DNA from 2 places in the Rhizobium sp. 9140 genome. Region 1 is predicted to be linked to the other one. Evidence: predicted binding sites of a transcription regulator. Region 1 holds the regulator's gene; the other holds the start of a gene.
What was found. The regulator PhoB, encoded in region 1, activates phosphate uptake and scavenging genes when phosphate is short. The targets are predictions, from matches to a motif close to TGTCATNNANCTGTCAT.
Positions count from the first base shown of each region.

Region 1 (4,691 bases):
GTACCGGCCTTGGTGGCTGCCTTTCGCACCCGCGCATCATCGATGATGGAGCGCAGATTCTCTGCCGACATGGCGGAGAGATCGAGGAAGTGCCGGGTATCAGCCATGGAAATGCGGTGTCCTGTCCTTGTCCCGTTAGGGCTTTCAGCCCCCTGTCAGGGCCTGGGGTGTCGGTGATTCTGGTTGTCAGTAGGGGCGCGACCTTAAGCGGTCGCGCGTTGCTTCACGGCCGTCAGCGTCTCGCTGGCGCGCTCGATGCGAGCAAGACCCTCGCGGGCTTCCTCTGCTGTGGTGATCAGCGGCGGAAGCAGGCGAATGACGTTTTCGCCAGCAGGCACCGCCAGCATCTTTTCCGCCCGGATCGCTTTCAGCAGATCTGCCGAGGGAACCACCGCCTTGATGCCGAGCATAAGGCCTTCGCCGCGGATTTCCTCGATCACATCTGGGAAGCGGTCGGCAAGCGACGCCAGGCCCTGGCGGAAGACGAGCGCAACATCGCGCACGTGTTCCAGAAAGCCGTCGCCCAGAACCACGTCAAGCACGGCATTGCCGACGGCCATGGCGAGCGGGTTGCCGCCATATGTGGAGCCATGCGTGCCGGCAACCATGCCGGAGGCGGCCTCTTCCGTCGCAAGGCAGGCGCCAAGCGGAAAGCCGCCGCCGATACCCTTGGCCGCCGCCAGAATATCCGGTGTAATACCGGACCATTCATAGGCGAAGAGCTTGCCGGTACGACCGACGCCGCACTGGACTTCGTCGAAAATCAGCATCAGCCCGTATTCGTCACAGAGGTCGCGCAGCGCCTGCAGGAAAGCCTTGGGCGCCGGGCGTATGCCGCCCTCGCCCTGGATCGGCTCGATCAGGATCGCAGCCGTTTCCTCGGTGATCGCCTCCTTGACGGCATCGAGATCGCCGAAGGGAACCTGCACGAAGCCGGGCGCCTTGGGACCGAAGCCTTCGAGATACTTTGCCTGCCCGCCGGCTGCGATCGTCGCAAGCGTGCGGCCGTGGAACGCGCCTTCGAAGGTGATGACGTGGAAACGCTCCGTCCGGCCCTTGGCGAACTGATAGCGGCGCGCGGTCTTGATGGCGCATTCCAGCGCTTCCGCGCCCGAGTTGGTGAAGAAGACCTTGTCGGCAAACGTGTTGTCGGTCAGGCGCTTGGCAAGCTTTTCCTGGCCGGGAATCTCGTAGAGGTTCGACAGATGCCAGACCTTTTCGGCCTGATCCTTCAGCGCCGCCACCAGATGCGGATGGGCGTGGCCAAGTGAATTGACCGCGACGCCGGCAGCGAAATCGAGATAGCGCGCGCCATCTTCCGCCACCAGCCAGACACCCTCGCCGCGCTCGAAGCGCAGCGGCGCGCGCATGTAGGTCTCGTAAAGTGGGGTTGCCTCGGCCATCGTGCCAATCTCCTCGTCCTGTCCGCGCGGTCTGCGGGAAGGTTCGATCTGTTTTGCAGAGACCGGCAGTGCCGGCCCGGAATGAAAAATACCGCCCTGACGGCGGCGAGCGCACTATCGGTATTTCAGGTGCTGCTGTCAACAAAAGTCCCGGAATTACGGCCTTGTCGCGCGTTTTTCGGGCGCGATGCTTTCTGGAGAAAAGGCCTTGCAAATATATCACGCGGTGACAGCAAGTTGGGGAAAACCCAAAAATCGATTCGGGTCGATTCCCCGGACTCTTGTCAGGGAGTCACCCCGTCTCTAGGTTAGCAAATAATTGCTAGACGCATGCGGCGGACCTAGTCACCAAAAGAGTCAAGGCGTTGCAGCTTCGGAGCCATCCGGGGCGCGGTGAGGGATTCGTCCTTCATGAACGGCCTGGAACGGAGACGACCATGAATTGGACTGACGAGCGGGTTGAGAGACTGAAGAAGCTCTGGGCCGAGGGGTTGAGCGCGAGCCAGATCGCGGCACAGCTCGGCGGTGTCAGCCGTAACGCCGTTATCGGCAAGGTTCATCGCCTGTCGCTTCCCGGTCGTGCGAAAGCCGGTGGTGCCGCCCCGAGCGCAAACCGCCCGAAGCGTCCGGTCGTTGCCGCACGCCCGGCAGCGCCGGAAGCCGTCGTCGCCAACGCCGCCCCGCGCGCAGCACCGCTGCGTCCCATGGCACGCCCGGTCAACACGATGAACGTGAACGCGGATTCCGAAGGCGCCTTCGCACCGGAAACCGCACTGACGGTGACCGGCAGCGGGACGAGCGGCGCAACGGGCAGCAATGTCGTCGTACCGATGTCGCGCAAGCTCGTTCTGACACAGCTTACCGACCGCACCTGCAAGTGGCCGATCGGCGATCCCATGAAGGACGAATTCCACTTCTGCGGCAACGACTCTCCGGATACCTCGCCCTACTGCACATTCCACGCCAAGCTGGCCTACCAGCCCTCGGCAGAACGTCGCCGCGCGCGATAAACGCCTGGTAGACCACAACGAAAAGGCCTTCTTCGTTCTGTGAAGAAGGCCTTTTGCGTTATGGATGATGAAGGATGCTTCGTCTGCACCGGACCTGGGCAATCGACAGCGATGCAGCCCTCGAAGACGTTATGCTTCGGGAGCAAAGCGTCATATCATCAGCTTTCCAGCGAGTAGCCTGCGCCGCGGACCGTGCGGATGACGTCTTGCATGTTGGAGAAATTGAGGGCCTTGCGCAGGCGGCCGACATGGACGTCGACGGTGCGTTCGTCCACATAGATGTCATGACCCCAGACGCCGTCGAGAAGCTGCGAGCGGGAGAAGACGCGACCGGGCGAGGCCATGAAGAATTCGAGCAGGCGAAACTCCGTCGGCCCGAGGCGGACTTCGCGGGTTTTGCGGTGAACGCGGTGGGTTTCGCGGTCCAGCTCGATATCGCCGCATTTCAGAAGCGAGGACAGGACTTCGGGACGCGCACGGCGCAGCATGGCCTTCACGCGCGCGATCAGCTCGGGCGTCGAAAATGGCTTCACGACATAGTCGTCGGCGCCAGTGGCAAGGCCGCGAACCCGCTCGCTCTCTTCGCCCCGCGCCGTCAGCATGATGATCGGCAGGCGCTCCGTTTCGCTGCGCTGGCGCAGGCGACGGCAGAGCTCGATGCCGGAAACGCCGGGCAGCATCCAGTCGAGGATCAGAAGATCGGGCAGCCGCTCCTGCAGCCGCACCTCTGCCTCGTCGCCCCGGTTGATGGTGTCGACATCGAAGCCTTCGGCCTCAAGATTGTAACGCAGGAGGACGCTCAGCGCTTCTTCATCTTCGACAACGGCAATTTTCGGCTGCATTTCTGGACTCCGTAGTCTCCTTGTCACGCGACAAGGCTTTCGCCAGAACCCGAGGGCGGCGATCATCGTTGACAGTTCATGCGCGGCGCAGAGGCCACCGGATGGCTGCATATCCTTCAGCCGAACGTCCGCCGGCATCGAGACCGGAAGCAACGGCGCAGGAGCATTTCGGCTCCCGCGCCGCTCGCTCAGGTGGCGAGTGCGCCGACGGTGTTCGACGAGTCGTCCTTCGGACGTTCGCCCAGCGGCTGCGCACCGGTCGTCATGTAGTAGATCGTCTCGGCGATGTTGGTCGCGTGGTCGCCGATGCGCTCGATGTTCTTGGCGCAGAACAGGAGATGCGTGCAGGGCGTGATGTTGCGCGGGTCTTCCATCATGTAGGTTAGAAGCTCGCGGAACAACGAGGTGTAGATCGCGTCGATCTCGCTATCACGCTCGCGAATGGCCTTTGCCTTCTCGGCCGAGCGGGATGCGTAGACATCCAGCACTTCCTTCAGCTGCATCAGCGTCAACTCGGCCAGATGCTCGATGCCGCGGGACAGCTGCCGCGGCAGGCTGGCGCTGGAGACGGCGATGACGCGCTTGGCCGTATTTTTGCCGAGATCGCCCACGCGCTCCAGATCGGCCGCAATGCGGATCGACCCCATGATTTCGCGCAGGTCGGCCGCCATCGGCTGGCGCTTGGCAATCGTCACGATCGCCTTCTCGCCGATCTGGCGCTCGGCGTCGTCAAGCACGACGTCGTCGGAGATGACCTTCTGGGCAAGACCCAGATCGGCATTGACGAGGGCGCGAACGGATTCGGCCACCATCTGCTCGGCAAGGCCACCCATCTCGGAGATACGGCGGCTCAGATATTTCAGGTCTTCGTCATAGACGGATGCGATATGGGTTGCCATGGATCCTGTCCTTGGAGTTCGGTCACGGGCACAAGGCTGTCGGTCGGGCGACCGATCAGCCGAAGCGGCCCATGATGTAATCCTGGGTGCGCTGGTCATCCGGATTGGTGAACATCTTGTCGGTGTCGTTCTCCTCGACAAGATTGCCGAGGTGGAACATGGCGGTGCGCTGCGAGACGCGGGCTGCCTGCTGCATGGAGTGCGTGACGATCACGATCGTGTAGTTGGCGCGCAGCTCGTGGATCAGTTCCTCGACCTTGGCGGTGGCGATCGGGTCGAGCGCCGAACAGGGCTCGTCCATGAGGATGACTTCGGGGCTGACGGCAACGGCGCGCGCGATGCAGAGACGCTGCTGCTGGCCACCGGAAAGGCCGGTGCCCGACTCGTGCAGGCGGTCCTTGACCTCGTTCCACAGACCGGCCTTCTGCAAGCTCTGCTCGACGATGGCGTCGAGTTCGGCCTTGGTGCGGGCGAGACCGTGGATCTTCGGCCCGTAGGTCACGTTTTCATAGATGGACTTCGGAAACGGGTTCGGCT
Region 1 covers NZ_FJUR01000001.1:1,212,277-1,216,967, reverse strand. Annotated here, with positions in the region: gene argF (ornithine carbamoyltransferase) at 1-107, opposite strand, end outside; gene GA0004734_RS05650 (aspartate aminotransferase family protein) at 204-1,403, opposite strand; gene GA0004734_RS05645 (GcrA family cell cycle regulator) at 1,841-2,413, shown strand; gene phoB (phosphate regulon transcriptional regulator PhoB) at 2,572-3,255, opposite strand; gene phoU (phosphate signaling complex protein PhoU) at 3,444-4,154, opposite strand; gene pstB (phosphate ABC transporter ATP-binding protein PstB) at 4,210-4,691, opposite strand, start outside.

Region 2 (4,691 bases), 1.3 Mb from region 1:
GTCAACATCAAGCTCGACAAGACCGGCGGCCTCACCCACGCCTTCGACATGCGCAACCAAGCGCGCGCCCTCGGCCTCGACGTCATGGTCGGCTGCATGGTCGGCACCTCGCTTGCCATGGCGCCGGCGGCTCTCGTCGCGCAGGGCGCCGCCTTCGTCGACCTTGACGGCCCGCTGCTCCTTGCACGCGACCGCGAGCCCGGCCTGCGCTACGAAGGCTCGCTGCTGATGCCGCTGGAGCCGGAACTCTGGGGCTGAAGCGTCCAGGCGGCGATGAGAAGCGCAAAGCCGATGAAGGCGGCGACCGCCATGGACAGGAAGCCGTGCACGCCAAACCAGCCGTAGAAGATGCCGGAGACGAAGGTGCAAAGCGCCGTGAAAATACCGGTATAGAAGAAGTACATGCCCTGCGCCGCCGTTTCCTGCCGCTCGGCCACGCGCCGCACTAGCATGGTCTGCAGCCCCGTATGCATGATCGCATAGGTGAAGGCGTGGGAACATTGCAGCGCGAAATAGCCCCAGAAGCCGAGATCGAGCGGAAAGACGAGCCAGCGCAGAATGGCAAGCCCCGCGCCCGAGAAGATCATCGCCCAGAGACTGACCCGCACGAGGATGACCTTCGCGGCCACGAACATCGCGATCTCAGCCGCGACGCCGGCGCTCCAGAGAAGCCCCACGTCCGTTCCCGAGAACCCGATGCTCGTCCAGTAAAGCGCCGAAAACGCAAACAGCATGCCGTGGCTGCCGTTGACCAGCCCGACGCCCATCAGCAGCATCTGGATGTCGGGCGCGCGCAGCGCCTTCGGCGGCGGCTCGGCCAGCGTCGTCAGCGTTGAGGGACGCCGCGGCGCGCCGACGCGCGGTGCAAGGAACGTAACCGCCACCATGGCGACGAAGCCCACCGTCATCCCGGGCAGCACCATCATCGCGCCGAAACGGCCGATCAGCGCGCCGCCGATCATTGTCGCGCAGATGAAGGCGATGGAGCCCCAGAGCCGCATCCGCGCATAATCGAAACCCCAGCGCCGCACGCCCGTCAGCGCCACCGCCTCGACGATCGGCACATAGGGCGAATAGACCACGCCCTGCAGCGTGTAGATGACGAGCACCGCCCAGAACGCATGGGACACGAACAGCCCGAGCGCCGTCAGCAGCGACAGGCCGGCCGACCAGAACAGCAGCCGCGTCCGTTCCCCCAGCGCATCCGCAATCATGCCCGCGACCGGCGCTGAGAACACCCGCACGAACATGGGAACGGCCAGAATCACCGAAATCTGCGCGGCATCGAAGGACAGCGACGCCAGCCAGACCGGGAAGAAGGGCAGCGCAAACCCGTTGATGAACAGCGGCGCGCTGAAGAGCAGCGCGATCCGCGCCACGAATCGCGAAGGCGGCGCCGGCTCGTTGAGCCGTGGCGAAGAGGGAGAATCCATTGGGGATGACCTGATGTCGATCCAGCCGGTTATCATGGCCCGGGTAGACCGCGCCAGTGCGAACCTCTCCCGGAAACGGGGAGATGACCGTCACCGGCTGTTTCCGGCAGCGCCCCGTCTCAGGCAGCCTGCCGCGCCAGAAACGACCCGACCAAAGCCTGTGCCTCGCTGCTGTCCTCTGCGGGCTGCGGTGCGCCGGCCAGCACGTTCCAGGTGATCAGCTCCATCCGCCCGTCGGCATGCTCGGCGATCGCCGTGCAGCTCTCCACCCAGTCGCCGGAATTCATGTAGCGGATGCCGTCGATATCCTCGATGACAGCATGATGGATATGCCCGCAGACGACGCCGTCGGCTTCGGCCTTGCGCGCTTCCGCGGCCACGACCGTCTGGAACTCGCCGATGAAGTTGACGGCGTGCTTGACCTGCTGCTTCGCCCAGGCTGAAAACGACCAGTAGGGCATGCCGAGCCGCCGGCGCACGGCGGCAAGGCCGATATTGATGACGATCGCCATGTCGTAGGCCCAGTCGCCGAGATAGGCGAGCAGACGCGCATTGCGCACGACCACGTCGAACTCGTCCCCGTGCAGCACGAGATAACGCAACCCGTCGGCGCTCTCGTGGATATGGCGCGAAGCCACCTCGATGCCGCCGAAATGCATGCCGGGGAAGGCCCGCAGGAACTCATCGTGATTGCCGGGGATATAGATGATGCGCGTACCCTTGCGCGCCTTGCGCAGCAGCTTCTGCACCACGTCGTTGCAGGATTGCGGCCAGTACCACGACCGCTTCAGCCGCCAGCCATCGACGATGTCGCCGACGAGGATGATGGTATCGGCATCGTGCAGGCGCAGGAAATCCAGAAGGTAATCCGTCTTCGCGGCCTTGGAGCCCAGATGCACGTCGGAAATGAACAGGGTCCGGAAATGCCGGACGGCGGGCTCGCTCACTCTCTGGTCCATCGGTCCTCTCCGGGTTTCAGATCCTGCTGTTCCTGAAAACAGACTCCTGTTTCAGGAGCATGACAACACAACACGTGAATGTGAGAAGCCTGCCAAAACCTGAGCCGCGAACTGTACGCACCGGCGAATTCGTGCCAGAAGAACCCCGTTCTGAAAGAGGGTACTGACGCGATGAGCAGCGGCGAAGACACCAAGACACCGAAGACACCGGCCGGCGGCGACCTTGACGAACAGGCGCTGTTCTTCCACCGATATCCGCGTCCCGGCAAGCTGGAGATCCAGGCGACGAAGCCGCTCGGCAACCAGCGGGACCTCGCGCTCGCCTATTCCCCGGGCGTGGCCGCACCCTGTCTCGCCATCCGCGACGACCCGTCGATGGCTGCCGAATACACGGCGCGCGCCAACCTCGTCGCCGTCGTCTCCAACGGCTCGGCCGTGCTCGGCCTCGGCAATATCGGCCCGCTCGCTTCCAAGCCCGTGATGGAGGGCAAAGCCGTCCTCTTCAAGAAATTCGCCGGCATCGATGTGTTCGACATCGAGATCGATGCGCCGGAAATCTCCCGCATGGTCGACGTCGTCTCGGCGCTGGAACCGACCTTCGGCGGCATCAACCTTGAGGACATCAAGGCGCCCGAATGTTTCGAGGTCGAGCGCCAGCTGCGCGCGAAGATGGACATTCCCGTCTTCCACGACGACCAGCACGGCACCGCCATCATCGTCGCCGCCGCCATTCTCAACGGTCTCGAGCTCGCCGGCAAGGACATCGCCAAGGCGAAGATCGTCACCTCCGGCGCCGGTGCCGCTGCCCTTGCCTGCCTCAATCTTTTGGTCGAACTCGGCGCAAGGCGCGAAAACATCTGGGTCCACGATCTCGAAGGCCTCGTCTACGAGGGCCGCGAAGTCCTGATGGACGAATGGAAATCGATCTACGCCCAGAAGAGCGACAACCGGGTTCTGGCCGACAGCATCGCCCATGCCGATGTCTTCCTCGGCCTGTCGGCGGCCGGCGTGCTGAAGCCGGACCTGCTGGTGCAGATGGCCGAGCGCCCGCTCATCATGGCGCTCGCCAACCCGAACCCGGAGATCATGCCCGATCTCGCCCGCGCGGCGCGGCCGGACGCGATGATCTGCACAGGCCGGTCGGATTTCCCCAACCAGGTCAACAACGTCCTCTGCTTCCCCTACATCTTCCGTGGCGCACTCGATTGCGGCGCGCGGACGATCAACGAGGAAATGAAGATGGCCGCCGTCCGCGCCATCGCCGGTCTCGCCCGCGAGGAACCGTCGGATGTCGCCGCCCGCGCCTATTCCGAGGAAACGCCGATCTTCGGCCCGGACTATCTCATCCCCTCGCCCTTCGACCAGCGCCTGATCCTGCGCATCGCCCCGGCCGTCGCCAAAGCTGCGGCCGAGAGCGGCGTCGCCGCGCGGCCGATCACTGATTTCGATGCCTATCTCGACCAGCTGAACCGCTTCGTGTTCCGCTCCGGCTTTATCATGAAGCCGATCTTCACGCTGGCGAAGGCCGCCGAGAAGAAGCGGGTCATCTTCTCGGAAGGCGAGGACGAGCGCGTGTTGCGCGCCGCGCAGGTGCTGCTGGAGGAAGGCACGGCTCTGCCGATCCTCATCGGTCGCCCGCAGATCATCGAATCGCGCCTCAAGCGCTTCGGCCTGCGCATCCGCCCGGAAACCGATTTCGAGGTGATCAATCCGGAAAGCGACCGTCGCTTCAAGGATTACGTCGACCAGTATCTCTCGCTGGTCGGTCGCCTCGGCGTCATCCCGGAAGCCGCCCGCACCATCGTGCGCACCAACTACACCGTCATCGGCGCAATCGCGCTGAAGCGCGGCGAGGCCGATGCGCTGATCTGCGGCCTCGAAGGCCGCTACAGCCGCCACCTGCGCGATATCTCGCAGATCATCGGCAAACGGCCGGGCGCACTCGATTTCTCAGCCATGAGCCTGTTGATCTCCCAGCACGGCGCGACCTTCTTCACCGACACTTTTGTGACGTTCAACCCGACCTCGGAAGAGATCGCGCAGAAGACCATCATGGCGGCGGAGGAGATCAAGCGCTTCGGCATCACGCCCCGCGCCGCCCTCGTCTCGCACTCCAATTTCGGCTCGCGCGAATCGGAAAGCGCCAGCAAGATGCGCCGGGCGATGGAGTTCGTGCGCGAGCTTGCGCCCGATCTGGAAGCGGACGGTGAAATGCACGGCGAATCGGCGATCTCGCAGGTGCTGCGCAAGCGCGTGATGCCGAGCACGACGCTGCACGAGGATGCCAATCTTCTGGTTT
Region 2 covers NZ_FJUR01000001.1:2,561,638-2,566,328, forward strand. Annotated here, with positions in the region: gene dgcA (N-acetyl-D-Glu racemase DgcA) at 1-258, shown strand, start outside; gene GA0004734_RS12070 (MFS transporter) at 210-1,433, opposite strand; gene GA0004734_RS12075 (UDP-2,3-diacylglucosamine diphosphatase) at 1,553-2,392, opposite strand; gene GA0004734_RS12080 (NADP-dependent malic enzyme) at 2,564-4,691, shown strand, end outside.
Region 2: a site for PhoB is predicted at 2,441-2,457, ahead of GA0004734_RS12075 (UDP-2,3-diacylglucosamine diphosphatase). Genes of this name have one in related genera too.